3 regions of the Marinomonas sp. ef1 genome follow, and region 3 is predicted to be linked to each of the others. Evidence: predicted binding sites of a transcription regulator. Region 3 holds the regulator's gene; each other region holds the start of a gene.
What was found. Region 3 encodes sigma-54, which starts transcription at its own class of promoters, with help from an activator protein. Its sites were predicted from a motif close to TGGCACNNNNNTTGCTNT; they were not measured.

Region 1 (5,819 bases), on a different contig from region 3:
TTTAAAATACCTGTTGCTTTATCCGGTAGTTCAGAATCAATAACTGGAACCATTCTACTTTCTTCTACTGAACTTATTACTTTACTTGTAGACCAGTAGTCAGCTCTCTCTTCAATTTTAGTATTTTGATAATTGTCACTAAACTTATCAGACTCGGAAAATTTTTCTAATAATAGAAGGTCTCCTGATTGATACTGTTTGGCTATGTCAGAATATCCACTAGATATCCAGACTATAGGATTATCTGTAGTAGCACTATCAATCTCATGGAATTTCTCATCTTGATCTATTGCAAATAAAATACGAACAAGGCCTGTATCGTTGCCTTTTTCTTGATACGGTGTAACAACTAGTTGCCAATCAGTATTCACTTCAAATCCTTTTATTTATGGTTAGTCTGATGATAGTAATTTTGTCAGCAGGATAGATCAATATAACTTTTGAGTAATTGATTATTTTCACTAATAAAATAGGTATAAAAATAAGAGTCGGTAATCCTATTGAGATTAGGGAGGATCTAACTAAATAATAGGTCTGGTCGAGATTTAGGTTCATTTGAAGTCAGATGAAAATTACTTCTTCTGTCTTGGTTTTCTCCTTATTTCATAGGCGAAACAAGCTTATCTGTTAGCTTTTTAATCCTTTCGTTAAAGTAATCGTTTTTCAGCATCGTATTTGACTCGATTGTTATGTGCAATCGATCTAATTTCTTATCTGGTATGAATTTTCTGCGAAGAAGAAGCCGAAACCGTGCGTGAGTACCATCAAGATACCCACGCGTTGTTGCCGTTTAAGCAAGACACATGATTGCTCTCAATGAGTTAAATTATTGAGTTACATTCTATTGATATAAGGTAGCCAAGGACGATACCAACTTCTCCATTTCTGCGCGCAGTTGTGGTGGACCAATCACTTCCAGCTCTGCCCCAAAGCGTAAGAGTTCAGCACAACCGTGTACTGATTCGCCCACTGGAAATCTGGCTCGGTGCCAACCTGATTCGTCCATTGGTTCTATCTGAGCTTGATTTACCGCATAAGAAGAGCATACGTATTGCATGATCTTCAGCCCCAAAACGGTTAAACGCACCTCAGCGATAATCGGAAATTGAATCGTTTCCATACGACGTAAACTATCCTGCCAAAACGCTGCTAAATTGAAGTCTTTGGGGCGTTCGAATACTTCATCCAATAAGGTTAATGACTCAATACGAGACACTCTATATGTCCGAACGTCCTTCTCTACCTGCGCGAGCAAATACCACTGACCGCCTTTTAAAACGATGCCCAGAGGTTGTAGCTGGCGATTAATTTCGCCTTTCCAGCTTTGATATTGCATGACAACACAGCGTTGTTCTAATACCGCTGTCATTAAGTCTGGCAAGTAAGTGACTTTTTCATCGTCAGAAAACCAATTGGGCGCATCGAGCAAAAATCGACTTTGTAAGCGGTCGATTTCTGGTCGTATGTTTTCTGGTAAGGCGGCCTTTAACTTTAATTGAGCATCGGCAAGGAGGGTGTCTATCCCCATTTTTTGCGCAGGACCAGACAACCCGGCTAAAAACAGTGTTTCTGCTTCTTTGGCGGAAAGCCCATTCAAACGGGTGCGATAACCTTGCAACAACCGATAGCCACCTTGCACTCCTTGTTCGCTGTAGACGGGGACGCCAATGGCGCTAAGTGCTTCGATATCCCGATAAACCGTACGAATAGAGGTTTCACAGGCGTCAGCCAATTCTGCAGCCGTGACCTTCTCGTGGGTTTGCAACATCATCAGCATTTTGAGTATTCGGCTGGCTCGCATGAGATTCTCCTTTCACTGTTCTTTGTCGTCGAGCTAAGTCATCTTGCCAACTAACAGCATTGAGCGAGTGTTATTTCGCCAGTATAAAGTATAAACCTGACACTAGATGTCAGGTTTAGTCACTAATATAGCTCATGTAACCACCAAAAATGATCTAACAACCTATTTGAGGTAACGGATATGAGCGAGATTCAAAGCAACCAAGACACCATCACCCTGTACCATGCTCCACAAACCCGAGGCACTGGCATTTGGGTATTGCTGGAAGAGTTGGGGATTCCCTATGACATGAAAGTGCTGAATTTCAAAGCCGGTGAAAATCAACAACCAGAGTTTCTCGCTATCAATCCTTTGGGGAAATTTCCAACCCTTGTTCATAACGACACTGTGGTTACAGAACAAGTTGCTTGTTACACCTACTTGGCCGATCTGTTTCCTGAAAAAGGACTCGCGCCTGCTTTCAATGATCCAAAACGTGGTGCTTATTTACGTTGGATGGCCTATCAAGGCAGCAGTTTTGAACCCGCTGTAATCGACAAAGCATTTAATCGCCCTGAAGTCGCAGCGTCTCAATCATCCTATGGTAGCTTTGATAAAATGCTGCAAACGCTATTCGATCAAATCGCCAAAGGTCCTTATTTATTGGGAGAGGAGATGTATGCAGTGGATATTCTTTGGGGATTGAGTTTGAAATGGTGCCGCATGTTTGGACTCATTACGACGAATCCAGTGGTCGACGCTTACATTGAACGTGTCACCTCTCGTTCTTCCTTCACAAGGGTGGAGGAAAAAGAGCAAGCTTTGTTGCTTGCTCAGTCATAATCAAATGTCTAAATAAAATAAAGCATGAGTATCATCGGTTACTCATGCTTTTTTGTTTTTCAACTTAGAGTATTACTTGTTTATCAAACCTCTTGATGTGGGCCGAACAATTCGTAATGAATTCGGTCTGCTTCCACACCAAGCGTTAAGAGCTGCTGTTTAACAAACATCATGAAGCCAACAGGCCCGCATAAATAGAACTCGCCATTCGTCAGCGGCAAGCTGTCTTTGATGGCTTCTAGTTGCATCATGCCGTTTAACACTCCTTCTTCTTCGCTGTCGGCTTGTTCGTACCAAGTGTGAACGGACAAATTCAGTTGGTCTTTCAAGCTGTTCACGTGCTCTTTGAAGGAATGCTGACCTTGATGAGCACAAGCGTGTAAATAGCTTACTGGGTGGCTGTATTGCTGTTTAGCAAGAGTGTTTAGTATGGCTTGCATTGGCGTTAAGCCAACACCACCAGAAATCAGTACCACAGGAGTTTGTTTGTCTTGGAAAACGAAATCGCCTGCAGGTGGCATGGCTTCTATTTCATCGCCGACGTTTAGGTGATCGTGAAGGTAGTTCGACATGACCCCAGCTATGTCGCCAGCGCCTTCGCGTTTGACGCTTATGCGATAACTTTTACCATTTGGCGCTGTTGATAAAGAGTATTGACGTATCTCATCGAACTCATTGCCTTTTGGATGTAACTTAACGCCCAAATATTGCCCTGGCTGATAGTCAATTACTGCGCCGCCATCCACAGGCTCAAACACAAAGCTGGTAACCAAATCAGATTCTGGTGTTTTGGAGGCTACACGGAAACGGCGGAAGTCTTTCCAGCCGCCAAGTTGGGCAGCGCGTTCTTTATAAAGATCACCTTCGACTTGAATAAATATCCCAGCTAATTGCATGTAAGCCGCTACCCATGCTTCTTCTACGTCTTTGGTAAAAGCATCTGGAGCGAGTTCACGCAAGGTTTCAATAAGGTGATGACCAACGATGTCATATTGACTTGGTTGGATATTAAAACTGGTGTGCTTATGAGCTATACGCATCACGGCACTGGTAAGTACTTCGAGATTATCGATATGTGTTGCGTATGCCGCGATGGCATTGAACAAAGCCGCAGGTTGACCACCAGTTCTTTGGTGGGTCATGTTGAATACATCTTTTAGCTCTGGATTATGAGAGAACATGCGTTGATAAAAATGCTCAGTAATCGCGGTTCCTGCAGAAGCAAGAAGTGGAATAGTAGCTTTGACAGTGTCTATATGGTGTTGAGTTAACATGTTATTTCCTTTTCTAAGAGTACGAATAAATGCTTTCTTAACTCTTCTATAGCGAAGCTCGTGCCAACTTATAATTGATAATAAAATCAGTGGTTTATGTTTTTAATATAAAAATTAGAGTCAATAAGACTCACCAAAAAGAAAGTCTATATGGTATGTTTGAGTCAAATTGACACGAAAAATAATTCGCCCTATGAGCCGATATCCATGAAGCAGGTTTCTAATAACGCCTTACTTAGCTTTGCCCTCGATCTTGCTAGTGCGGTGACACAGCCGAATCGCTTTGAACAATTGGTTTATGCGGTGCGGGCAACGATTAATTGTGATGCCGTCGTTTTATTGGCGAACAACAATGGTGTGCTGGCGCCACTTGCCCAGCGAGGCTTATCGGAAGATCTGATGGGACGTCGATTCATTATTGATGAACACCCGCGTCTGAAAGCGATCAGTAGCGGACATTATCCAGTTCGTTTTCCCGCAGACTCGCCGCTTCCAGATCCTTACGATGGCATGGTGTTAGGCCATGACGAGAATTTGCCAGTGCATTCCTGCATGGGAGTGCCGCTGTATTTGGAAGGCAAGTTGATTGGCGTGGTGACGTTAGACAGCATTATGCCGGGCGTTTTCGATGATATCGACGCGCGCGCTTTGGAAATTATCGGTACCATGGCGGCTATGACGCTAAATACCGCCATCTTAATGGAAAAATTAGAAAACCAATCACAACATGCTCAAAACGTATTAAAAGTAATGGGCGAACAAAGCCATGAAATGATAGGTCAGAGCAAAGCCATGCAAGATCTCAAACAGTCAATCAATCTGGTCGCACCGTCAGACTTTTCTATCTTGATTGAAGGCGAAACGGGCGTAGGCAAAGAGCTTGTCGCACGAGCCCTACATGAGCATTCCTCCCGTTCCGACGCGCCCATGGTCTATGTGAACTGCGCCGCGATTCCGCATCACCTCATCGAAAGTGAGTTGTTTGGGCATGTAAAAGGCGCCTTTACTGGCGCGGATCGAGATCGTGACGGTAAGTTTCTATTGGCTGATGGCGGAACCTTATTGCTCGATGAAATTGGCGAATTACCGTTAGAAGTCCAAGGTACTTTGCTTCGCGCTATTCAGAATCAAGAAATCCAAGCCGTGGGCAAAGATCAAATTCGTAAAGTAAATGTACGCATCATTGCTGCGACCAACCGACATTTAGAAACCGAAGTGGCAGAGCATCGTTTTCGTGCTGACTTATTCCATCGCCTCAGCGTCTTCCCGATTCATGTACCGCCGTTACGAGACCGACAAGGCGATATTGCTTTATTGGCCGGATTCTTTGCTGAGCGCTTCCGTCGTAAATTAGGCCTGCAGCAACTGACTTTATCCGCATCAGCTATTGGCATGCTCGAAGCTTATCACTGGCCTGGAAATGTACGTGAACTAGAGCACGTCATCTCCCGCGCTGCGCTTTTCGCCAAAGCGGACAATGCAACAGGGATTACAGTTATTTCATCAGCGCATTTAACAGGGTTACAAATCGATAATAGTTCCCAAGAAAAGATACAGAACGTTGAAATACCACAGCAAATCTTAGACAAACAAGAAATAGTAGATTTACGTTTAGAAACAGAGACTTATCAACGTAATCTAATCCGGAAAGCATTAGAAGCCAGTAATGGAAATTGGACCAAAGCCGCTCAACAGCTGTCTATGGATCGCGCAAACCTAGCGCGCTTGGCGAAACGCTTGGGGATTGTCGTTGCCAAAGAAATTCGTTCTTAATCATGAAGCGTTTCAGAAACGTAATGACATTCCTATGAGGTAGGCGACAGTTTCGAATTTGGAATGTCATTGTGTTTCGTTTAAACCGATTCACCGTGTTTAGCCGCACTTACTTGTCGAATCCGTTCAGCAGGAAAAGCGAGCTGAGG
Region 2 (5,819 bases), on a different contig from region 3:
ACTTGCTTCTGTATCAGTTCAAGCTGCTGAAGGTTCTACAGTAGATGTTTACGGTAACATCCAGTACGTATACGTTGATAAAGAAGCGGGCGGAAACTTTGAAGACAATGGTTCAACTATTGGCTTGAAAGGCGACACGAAAATCAATGACGATTTGACTGCTTTCTTCAAATATGAAATTGAAATCAAAGCTGATCAAAAATCTGGCCTTACTGATTCTGGTAAATCTAACTTAGATCAAGCGTATGTTGGTTTGAAAGGTTCTTTCGGTAAAGTTCAAATTGGTTCGTTTGATACTATCTACAACAACGCAATCCAAGATAATATCAACCAATTTGAGTATTTGAGCCCAACAAAAGCTGCTAATACTTCAGAAGGCGATACTATTGCGTTCTTCGCTCCGTCTATGGGTGGCTTTGAAGTGCAAGTAGCTATTCAAGTTAAGGGTAAAGCTAGTGAAGGCGCTACTACGAATAATAACTACGATAATCTTTCTAGCATGACAGTTTTGAAATATTCAGCTGATATGTTCTCTGTTGCTTTGGCTCATGATACTCGTGGTAATACAACAGGTCCTACTTCAACTGGAAATGCTAAAGCGACAACTGGTCTAGCTTTGACTGTTAATCCACTAGAAAATCTTTCTGTTACTGCTAAATATGAAACAACAGAAAGTACTCAGGATATTCTAGGTCTAGCTGCTCGTTACGGTTACGGTGCTGGTGATGTATATGCTTCTTACCAAAATGTAGATCCTGATGCTGCTGGTTCTAGTAGCTTTAACGAATATGCTGCTGGTGTAACTTATGACCTAGCATCAAATGTTTATGTATATGCTGAATTAGGCGAGTTTGAAAATGCTAAATCTAGCACTACAGACACTCAGACAGCTGTTGGTGTTTACTACGGTTTCTAAGATCTTCTCCTAGAGGATTTTATTTACTCTAAGGCTCCTATCTAATAATAAGGTGGGAGCCTTATGTTAAGTAAGATCATTCAAGGTTCCATATTTCTTCTCTTGTAGGCGGATTTGTTGGAACATTTTTCGGCATCAGGTGGCAGCATCTGGTGCTTTTTTTATGTCTGATGTTTAGGTTTTGTTGATAATAAAAACTTGATTGTTATTTGATCAAACCGTTAAACTGATTTTTTAATATGAGATTGGCGGTCGGTTATGCTTAACATGGATTTTGCTCAGACAGTATTCATGGATACGGATAAAATTGATTGGATCGCCAGTCCTATGTCTGGTGTTTATAGAAAGCCTTTAGCAAGAGAGGGAGCTGAGCGAGGTCATGCAACGAGTCTTGTTAGATATGAGGCTGGCTCGGTATTTCGTGCTCACCCACATCCTCTTGGAGAAGAAATACTGGTTTTAAATGGTGTTTTTTCAGATGAAAAAGGTGATTTTAAAGCAGGAAGTTATTTTAGAAACCCTCCCGGTAGCAGTCATGCTCCTCATAGCCGTGATGGCTGTTTTTTACTGGTTAAATTACATCAGTTTCAAGTCTCCGATTTAAATCAAATCTATATAGATACTCCTAATATCTGGTCATCTCAAAAATCCGAAGTTGTTCCTCTTTACGAATTTGGCGCTGAGCGCGTTTGGTTTGTTCGTATTCAGAATGGTGAAGATATATTAAGTGAATTGGACTTAGCGACTTCCGTTGAGTTATTTATTATATCTGGACAAGCTGAGTACGAAGACCTTCAAATGGCTTCTGGAGCATGGCTACGTGAGCCTAGCTTCAGATTAGATCATTGGGTTGTGCCGTCAAATTGCTTTATTTGGTTAAAGTCAGGCCATTTCTAAATCCTACTATTCTTTATTGAGACTTAAATGAAAAATATTGTACCTGAGCAAGATAGAGTTTATTTACCTATTGCTGAAAGTAATCAAGTATACCCAGTTGGTCGTGTTTATTGTGTTGGCCGTAATTACGCTGAACATTCAAAAGAAATGGGTGATGACCCAGAAAGAGATCCACCATTCTTCTTTGCAAAAGATTCTTCTTGTGTTGTACCTGCAGGCTTTTCTGAAACAACTTTTATTACTTATCCAATGGCTACATCACAGTTTGAGTATGAGGTGGAGCTTGTTATCGCGATAGGTAAAGGTGGTCGTAATTTAACGATGCAGCAATCTAGAGAGGCCATTCTCGGTTATGCAGTAGGTTTGGACATGACTCGTCGAGATCTTCAGTCGCAAGCTAAAAAGAAAGGACGTCCTTGGGAGGTGGGTAAATCATTTGATGAGTCTGCACCAATAAGCCCTATTTTATTAAAAACAGACTTACTTGCTGATAATGTTTCAAAGGCTGAAATTGGATTAAAAGTTAATGGTGATCTTAAGCAAATTAGCAATGTTACAAACTTAACTTGGTCTATTGAAGAGGTTATTTGTAAGTTATCAGAGGTCTTTGAGTTACGACCAGGTGATTTAATAATGACGGGGACGCCTGAGAATGTAGGGGCTGTAGTTGTTGGGGATGAAATGCAGGCTTGGATTGAGCATTTGGGTGAAATCAGAGTAAGTGTTACTGGTTGAATTTAGTGAATTTATTAGATAATTCTTCCGCTGCTGGATGCTTGTATTCAGTCAAAATATGAATAGCGACTTCAGCAGTGCAAAGACCGATATTTTTTTGATTACGACGTTTGTTGTATACGGATTTTACACCTTGAATTTCATGATGTTTGAATTTTTGTAGGTAGGGAGATTGATTGTATATTTTGCGAGCTTGTTGCCAAGTTCCGTCAATAATAATGGTGTTATTCTTGGATATCTGGCTATCACTAACAGCTTTTTGCTCTTCATTTTCACACAAATAAATTAGTAGAGTGTCGGATGGTGATAGGTTTAATATCGCTTCATCTGGCGCGACTCTGGACCATACGATAATTTCACATTCTTTTCCTAGGGTTTCTTTTACTAGTCTTCCTGTTCCTGATGCTTTTTTTAGTTCTTCACTGTGCGTGAGTAGCCAAATCTTCATTAGTATTTTCGCTTCAATAAATGGGCAATTATACAGACCTCTAGATGAACTAGAAAATAAAAAAGCCTGATGTCGGTTTAGTTAAAAATGAACCAAAACGACATCAGGCTTTTATACGAGGTAGTGTTATTCTTTGCCAATAGAGCCTATTTTATGAATTGACAAGTCTGCCCCGTTAAATTCATCCTCTTCACTGAGGCGTAATCCGCTCACTAACTTAACTATTCCATAAACAATGAATCCGCTTAGTGTTGCTATTACGATTCCACCAGAGCTTCCTACGAGCTGAGAGAAGAAGCTAACGCCACCTAAGCCACCAAGTGTCTCGGATCCAAAAATACCTGCTGCAATGCCTCCCCAGGCTCCACAAACGCCATGCAGAGGCCAAACACCGAGAACATCATCTGTGTGTTTGAATTTTTGCTGAATAATAGTAAACAAAGTGGTGAATATTACACCGGCAAATGCTCCTGTGGCTAAAGCGCCAATAGGGTGCATGATGTCTGAACCTGCACATACGGCAACTAAACCTGCTAAGGGGCCATTGTGGATAAAGCCTGGGTCATTTTTTCCAAATAACATGGCCGCTATGATGCCACCAACCATCGCCATTAAAGAATTAACAGCCACTAAGCCGCTTATGCCATCAAGCGTTTGTGCTGACATGACGTTAAAACCAAACCAACCTATACAAAGTATCCAGGCGCCTAAGGCCAAAAATGGGATGTTTGACGGTGCAAATGCGACTAATTTTCCGTGTCTAAAACGGCCTCGACGTGTACCAAGTAGGATAATGGCGGCAAGAGCAACCCAGCCCCCAAAAGCATGAACGACAACGGAGCCTGCAAAGTCATGAAAAGGCGCCCCGTATTGTTTTTCTAGCCAATTTTGAAGGCCATAATTTCCATTCCATACAATACCTTCAAAAAATGGATAGGCAATACCAACAATTATCGCTGCAGAAATTAGCATGGGATAAAATTTTGCTCGTTCAGCAACACCACCAGAAATTATGGCAGGTATCGCCGCAGCAAAAGTCATGAGGAAAAAAAACTTTACTAAACTATAACCATGCTCCTGTGATAATACCGCTGCACTGTCAAAAAAATTGATGCCATAGGCAATTTGATAGCCAACAAAAAAGTAAACGAGAGCCGAAATTGCAAAATCAGTCATTATTTTGACTAAAGCGTTTACTTGATTCTTATGTCGTACCGTTCCCACTTCTAAAAAAGCGAACCCTGCATGCATGGCAAATACCATTATGGCGCCAAGCAGTATAAAAAGAGTATTTGAACTGGAAACTAGCATCTCTACTGCACTGTTTGTGGATGTCAAAGGTGGCTCCTAACGTTTGTTTTTGCACCGAAAAGGTTTGCTATTGTCCTTAAATGCTCTTTTTTGGGGCTTTATTGGTTTTTTAAGATTGGTTAATTTAAATTTATTTGGAATTAAGCAATAACTGTTCCATTTATGCTTTTATTTGGTGCTATTTAATTGGAATCTTCCTAAATTGCACTGTTTTGAAGTTTTGGGTGTTTTTGTTGTTTTATAGCTTAGTATGGTTGTGGTTTTCGGTTGGCTTTATAGGGTAGGGCTGATATTTTGGTTGAGTGTTATTACTTTTTTTAACAATACTTGTTTTTCATCCGCTTTCTATTTTATTTTTTACGACTTATTATCGATAAGTTGGTGTATTTTTTAAGATAAATCTTAACTTAATATGCTTAACATTAAGAAGTTACTCAAGCTTTAAGAGCTTTTAGCATAGTTAAAAGATTGCCTATTTAAGGGCAACATAAATAATGAGGTTGTTATGTCAGGTCAGTTAGTATCAGGTATTGTTAAATGGTTTAATGATGAAAAAGGATTTGGTTTTATTGAACGTGAAGGCGGACCTGATGTTTTCGTTCATTTCCGTTCAATAAATGGTAGTGGTCGTCGCACTTTACAAGAAGGTCAAAAAGTAACGTTCGAAGTGACTCAAGGTCAAAAAGGTCCTCAAGCTGAGAATGTTACTCCAGTTTAATTGAGTCCTAATCGATCAAAAAAGCCATGCCTATAAGCTTCTTGTTTTTTATAAGATGTTTATAGATAGCATGGTTTTTTTATATGTGAGATTTGTATTATAAAAATCAGGAGTTTTTTTTGTTACCCATTCTATATTCGTTCAGACGTTGTCCATATGCAATGCGCTCTAGATACGCACTAGCTGAACTGAATGTCTATGTGTACTTGCGCGAGGTGGTTTTAAAGTCTAAACCGCCAGAATTATTGTTATTGGGAGGGCGTTCGACGGTTCCTCAGTTAATTGACCTTGATGGGACGCGATATCCTGAGAGCTTGGATATTATTTTTTGGGCTCTAGCGCGGGCAGGTGATAAGCAAAAGGCTGATGAATTGTGGCCTGCAGACAGTCAGAAACGGCATCGAATAATGTCTTGGGTTACTTACAATGATCATTTTTTTAAGTACTGGCTGGATAGATATAAATATGCGGATCGACACCCAGAACGTAGCGAAGCCTATTATCGCGGTAGAGGAGCGGTATTTTTGTCTCGACTGGAGAAGCGTTTAGAAAATAGGGTATTTATAGCAGGTGAGGCGAGAAGTTTGGCGGATATTGCCATTTTCCCCTTCATCCGTCAGTTTGCAGCTGTGAATCCGAAATGGTTTGATTTGTCTGAGTACACTAATGTGAAACGTTGGCTTGCTTATTTCGTTAACTCGGATAGGTTCATTTCTGTAGTCATGGCAAAACATCCAGCTTGGCACGCAGGGCAAGAAAATACTCTGTACCCTGCTACCTAACTAGATGGTATC
Region 3 (5,819 bases):
AAAATTCATCCTACTTGATGAACCCTTTGCCGGCGTAGACCCTATCTCAGTTGGTGACATAAAACACATAATCAAACATCTCCAAGAAAGTGGAATCGGTGTCTTAATTACCGATCACAATGTCAGAGAAACACTAGACATCTGTGATAAAGCTTACATTGTTGGCAATGGTTACATCATTGCATCTGGTGATGCCAGTACCGTCATCAACAATGAACAAGTAAAAAAGGTCTATTTAGGCGACGACTTCCGTCTGTAACCCCTTATCATTGCTGTAGAAAGGGAGTAGTATGCATAACTCGTTCCAATTCATTCAAATAGAAGAAAGAGTTGCTCTATGAAGCAGTCTTTACAATTAAAGCTTGGTCAACAGCTGACTATGACGCCACAACTGCAACAGGCTATTCGCTTGCTGCAGCTTTCTACGTTGGATTTAAAACAAGAAATTCATGAGTTTCTTGAATCGAACCCATTGCTTGAGCTCGACGACGACGAACAAATTCATCACGACATCCCTGCAAGCATAGAATCAAAAAGCGCTGCCGATACAACAGTCGACAATAATAGCGAAGAACCACGCGTAGAATCTGAGTGGACAGAAAGCATCCCTGAAGAACTATCCATAGATAGTAACTGGGATGATACCTATCAAAGTTCTGCAGCTGTCAGCGATCACAACAGCTACGAAGGCGATAGCGACTTCGAAAGCCGTAACGCACCAGCAGAAAGCATCCAAGACCATCTTATATGGCAATTAAATTTAACCCACATGTCAGATCGCGACATTGAAATCGCTTACGCCATCATTGAATGCGTTCAACCTGATGGCTACTTAAGCATTTCTCCCGATGACATCTGGGAATCTCTCGGCACTGAATTAGAAGATCTAGATATTGAAGAAGTCATTGCAGTGCAGCATAGATTGCAGCGCTTTGACCCTGTAGGCGTATGCTCAATTGACCTACGCGACTGCCTTCTTGTGCAACTAGAAGCATTCCAAAGCCACCCGCTGTATAAGAGCACATACAATCTTATTGATCATTACCTACCATTACTAGGTAATCGAGATTTTGCTCAGTTGAGCCGTAAAACAAAACTCAAAGACGAAGCGCTAAAAGAAGTCGTCAATTTGATTCAACAGCTCAACCCACGCCCAGGCTCAGTTATTGACGCTGACGACACGGACTACGTTATTCCTGATGTCACAGTGAAAAAACGCCATGACGTATGGCAAGTGGAACTAAATAATGACGCTTTGCCACCCATCAAAATCAATGAGACTTACTCAGCGATGGCTAGCACTGCAGCAGCAACAGCAGAAGATGTGACTTACATAAAAACCTCTCTTCAAGAAGCAAAATGGTTCATGAAGAGCCTACAGAGCCGCAACGAAACTTTATTAAAAGTGGCAAGCTGCATTGTAAGTCGACAAATTGATTTCTTCGAACTAGGCGAAGAAGCCATGAAACCAATGGTTCTTCACGATGTCGCAGAAGAAGTAGGTATGCATGAGTCAACTATTTCCAGGGTAACAACTCAGAAATACATGCACACACCGAAGGGCATCTTTGAGCTGAAATACTTTTTCTCCAGCCATGTAAACACCGCCTCCGGCGGAGAATGTTCTTCTACCGCAATACGAGCTATGATTAAAAAGCTTGTATCGGATGAACCGGCGAAAAAACCGTTAAGTGATAACAAGCTAGCTGCTATTTTAGCAGACCAAGGCATACAGGTTGCTCGACGCACTGTAGCCAAATATCGAGAGGCGATGAACATCCCTCCTTCCAATGAACGAAAACGACTGATCTAAACGGAAACCATTTTATCATGTCCTTGAAATCATTATTAAAAGCGGAACTCGTTCTCGCAAAACAAGATATTGTTAGTAAAAAACGAGTACTTGAAAGCATTGCTGAAGTTGCTTCCAACCGACTACATTGTGACAACGAAGCTGTCTATGACGCACTACTAGGTCGTGAAAAGCTAGGTAGTACAGGCATAGGCAACGGCATAGCTATTCCACACTGTCGCCTAGAATCTGCAAACCATACCGCTATTGTCGTTATGTCATTGCAAACTCCGATTGATTTCGATTCCATCGATAAAAGAGCGGTAGACTTAATATTTGCATTAATTGTTCCACCTCATGAGTGTGACCAACACCTTGCAACGCTAGCTCAAATAGCAGAACTTGCCCAATCCCCAGAAGCACTGGATAAATTGCGCACAGCACAGACCAATGAAGAACTATTCAATATATTTGAATCACTAATATAGGAAAAAAGCATGCAGGAAGAGTCCGTCACGATCATAAATAAACTTGGCTTGCATGCTCGCGCTGCTGGCAAATTGGTTGAAACAACCACTCGCTTTTCTTGCGATATCACCATAGAAAAAGATAGCCGAAATGTTGACGGAAAAAGCATCATGGCAATGATGATGCTTGCTGCCGGCAAAGGCACAGAAATTCGCATCAAAACCAATGGTGAAGACGAGTTAGATGCAATAAAAGCGGTAATAGAATTAATAAATAATCGTTTTGGTGAAGACGAGTAAGACTTATATGTCAGAGCAAAACACTCTAAATCACCTCCAAACGGTCACCGAATCGCTCGAATCCGGTACCACCATGCAAATCCGTTATTTACTTAACGGCGCTTTGCCCGCACAGGATGTTGCTCGTCTATTAGAGTCTTCTCCTCCCAAAGAGCGTAAGCTTCTTTGGGAGTTAATAGAAGCCAAGAATGAAGGCGAAGTACTTCAATATCTAAGCGAAGATATTGGCGTACAATTCATGAAAAACATGGATACAGAGCGACTTATCGCCGTATCCGAACATTTTGAAAGCGATGACCTAGCCGACTTACTACAACACCTACCAGAAAAGGTCGTAAAAGAAGTTCTTGCGTCAATGTCCACGCAAGACAGAACAAGAGTTGAAGCACTATTAAGCTACTCGGAAGATTCTGCCGGCGGCTTGATGAATACGGACACCATCACCATACGTCCAAATATTACCGTCGATCTGGTGTTTCGCTATTTACGCAGACACTCAACACTACCAGACATGACAGACAACTTACTTGTTGTCAGCCGCTCAGATCGCCTTTTAGGAATACTTCCACTTACCAAACTACTGGTATCAGATATTAACGCAACAGTGCGCGATATCATGGAAACAGAATTCACCGTCATTGACGCAGAAACACCAGCTAGCGAAGTCGCGCAGCTTTTTGAAAAAATGGACCTAGTATCCGCTCCCGTTATTGACAGCAAAACTAAAAAACTACTTGGCCGCATCACCATCGATGACGTTGTAGACGTTATCCGTGACGAAGCCGAACACTCCATGTTAAGCATGGCGGGTCTTGATGATGACGAAGATACCTTCGCGCCTATCATGAAAACCACCAAGCGACGTGCAGTTTGGCTTGGCATAAACCTAATAACCGCCTTTACAGCGTCTTACGTTATTGGCTTATTCCAAGAGACATTAGACCAAGTTGTCGCATTAGCTATACTCATGCCAATCGTTGCTAGCATGGGCGGTATAGCTGGTTCTCAAGTACTGACACTGGTCATTCGTGGTATTGCACTCAATCAGATAGGCTCCACCAATACTCGCTGGCTACTTAATAGAGAGCTCATTGTTGGACTCATAAATGGCCTTCTTTGGGCAACAGTAATAGCCGCACTTACCGCACTTTGGTTTGACAACATCAAGATTGCCTATATCATTGCGGGCGCCATCATAATAAATCTGCTATTTGCAGCAGCCACTGGTACACTTCTGCCAATTCTACTAAAAAAAATTGGCATCGACCCTGCCCTAGCAGGCAGCGTAATTTTGACTACCGTGACCGACGTGGTTGGATTTCTATCCTTCCTTGGTCTCGCTACTATTTTTCTAATATAGGTTCCCATGACAGACTTTGATCAATTTGAAAACAACGACGAAGAAACCCCTAAGAGCAAAACCCAGATCAAGCGTGAAATGGAAGCCCTGCAAGATCTTGGAAAAAAACTACTAGGCTTAAGCAAAAATCAGCTTAAAAAAGTGGAAATGTCTGACACTCTACGCGAAGCATTCGTTGAAGCTGGCCGCATAAAGCAACATGAAGCCATGAGAAGACACTTGCAATACATCGGCAAAGTAATGCGTACAGAAGACCATGAAGCCATAGCGCACCGTGTAGCGCTTTTCGATTCCACTTCTGCTGCTTACAACAAGCTATTTCATCAGCTTGAGATTAAACGCGATATGCTAATTGGCGAGAACAGCAAAGAAGTGCTGTCTGAATACTTAGCAGAAAACCCACAGATTGAAGACATTCAACTGCTTAGACAACTTATTCGCCAATCTCAAAAAGAAGTATCTCAAGAAGGCAACACCACAAACCGTAAAAAACTTTTCCGTTTCTTACGTGAAGCCGAAGAAAAGCGCCTTGGTTTAATGGAATAACCTTAAACTCAAGTCCAAAGTTCGACGCTATATATTGATAATGGCGTATCCGCACACAAAATTGCCCGTCTTTAAGATGGGCTTTTTTATGCTCACCCCCTACTAAAAACTAACGCCCACAAAAACTCGAACTCGCCGTGCAATTTATTGTCTTAGTCTACAGCGATAAGGCATGCCATAATTTATACCAATAACGTCCATCATAGTGACAGGAGAACAAGTCTTATGAGTAAACCATACAACAAGCTTACACCTGTAGAAGCTAGTGTAATCCTTGATAAAGGCACCGAACGTCCATTCACTGGAGAATACACCGACACAATGGAAGGCGGCCTGTATGTTTGTCGCCAATGCGAAGCGCCGCTTTACACCTCAGAACACAAATTCATTTCTCACTGCGGCTGGCCAAGTTTTGACGACGAAATCCCCAATGCTGTAAAACGCGTACCAGATGCCGATGGCCGACGCATAGAAATCGTCTGCGCCAATTGCGAAGGCCACCTAGGTCATGTATTTGAAGGGGAAAGACTCACAGAAAACAACATCCGCCACTGCGTTAACTCCATCTCAATGAAGTTCGTCAGCCAAGGCTGATCACTTAGTCCAAGCGCTAAAACAATAAAACCGCCCAACTGGCGGTTTTATTGTTTCTACAACTGTTTTATTGGTGGCGTCTGAAACACAAAAAATCACCTAAAGCCGGTACTTTAAAAACAACACAAGCAAGCTCTTAAGTCATGACCCTCTTACTAAATGTGTAAAACTTGGCACTGAACGATCAAGCTTTATTAGCAAATCTTCGACCGTGATCTCCGGATCTTTATAGTTCCCTTACATCGAATCTGACTCTTGCTCAAAGTTAGCAATTAAACTAAGAGTCTCTTCTCTTGATCCCTTGGCACTAGAAAGCTTCTCTTTAAATAACAACACATCTGCCATTTTTACACGATGATGTGTACCTACTTTCATAGATGGAATTTGCCCAGCCAAAATATAGCCTGTTACCTTTGGTCGTGACATCCCAAGAAATTTAGCCGCCACAGCAGGACTAACCATTTTCTCCAAGTCAATCTGCTGTTCAAAGAACTGATCACCTCCATCCCTAGCCAATTGACCTAACACTTGAACAAGTGCATCAAGCGTCAATTTGGGTAATTCAAATTCAGCTTTTTGACCATTCTTGAGTAACACATCAATTTTTAACTTATCAAGATCCGCTTGATGCAGCTTCAGGTACTGCTGCGCTTTGATTATTGCACTGGTATCTGGCTCAACATTTAAATTTGTTTTAATCATTCGAGTAACCCCTCACCCTTAACACTATCAAGGCAAGCTAAAAGCCAGCCTCAGTAAC

Region 1: hmpA (NO-inducible flavohemoprotein) is a predicted target of sigma-54. The motif match lies at 3,946-3,963, and genes of this name have one in related genera.
Region 2: CCS02_RS18900 (ammonium transporter) is a predicted target of sigma-54. The motif match lies at 4,449-4,466, and genes of this name have one in related genera.

What each region holds. Positions count from the first base shown of each region.
Region 1 is NZ_NHTT01000004.1:37,219-43,037, reverse strand. Features, by position in the region: gene CCS02_RS06785 (hypothetical protein) at 1-371, opposite strand, end outside; gene CCS02_RS06780 (helix-turn-helix transcriptional regulator) at 842-1,801, opposite strand; gene CCS02_RS06775 (glutathione S-transferase family protein) at 1,982-2,623, shown strand; gene hmpA (NO-inducible flavohemoprotein) at 2,707-3,897, opposite strand; gene norR (nitric oxide reductase transcriptional regulator NorR) at 4,105-5,670, shown strand; gene CCS02_RS06760 (group II truncated hemoglobin) at 5,751-5,819, opposite strand, start outside.
Region 2 is NZ_NHTT01000017.1:2,197-8,015, forward strand. Features, by position in the region: gene CCS02_RS18880 (porin) at 1-916, shown strand, start outside; gene CCS02_RS18885 (cupin domain-containing protein) at 1,175-1,813, shown strand; gene CCS02_RS18890 (fumarylacetoacetate hydrolase family protein) at 1,841-2,548, shown strand; gene CCS02_RS18895 (tRNA-uridine aminocarboxypropyltransferase) at 2,538-2,996, opposite strand; gene CCS02_RS18900 (ammonium transporter) at 3,123-4,334, opposite strand; gene CCS02_RS18905 (cold-shock protein) at 4,813-5,025, shown strand; gene CCS02_RS18910 (glutathione S-transferase) at 5,145-5,807, shown strand; gene CCS02_RS18915 (outer membrane protein assembly factor BamD) at 5,819-5,819, opposite strand, start outside.
Region 3 is NZ_NHTT01000012.1:91,068-96,886, forward strand. Features, by position in the region: gene lptB (LPS export ABC transporter ATP-binding protein) at 1-259, shown strand, start outside; gene CCS02_RS16560 (RNA polymerase factor sigma-54) at 338-1,813, shown strand; gene ptsN (PTS IIA-like nitrogen regulatory protein PtsN) at 1,831-2,280, shown strand; gene CCS02_RS16570 (HPr family phosphocarrier protein) at 2,290-2,559, shown strand; gene mgtE (magnesium transporter) at 2,567-3,919, shown strand; gene yjgA (ribosome biogenesis factor YjgA) at 3,926-4,465, shown strand; gene CCS02_RS16585 (methionine-R-sulfoxide reductase) at 4,691-5,059, shown strand; gene CCS02_RS16590 (helix-turn-helix domain-containing protein) at 5,297-5,761, opposite strand.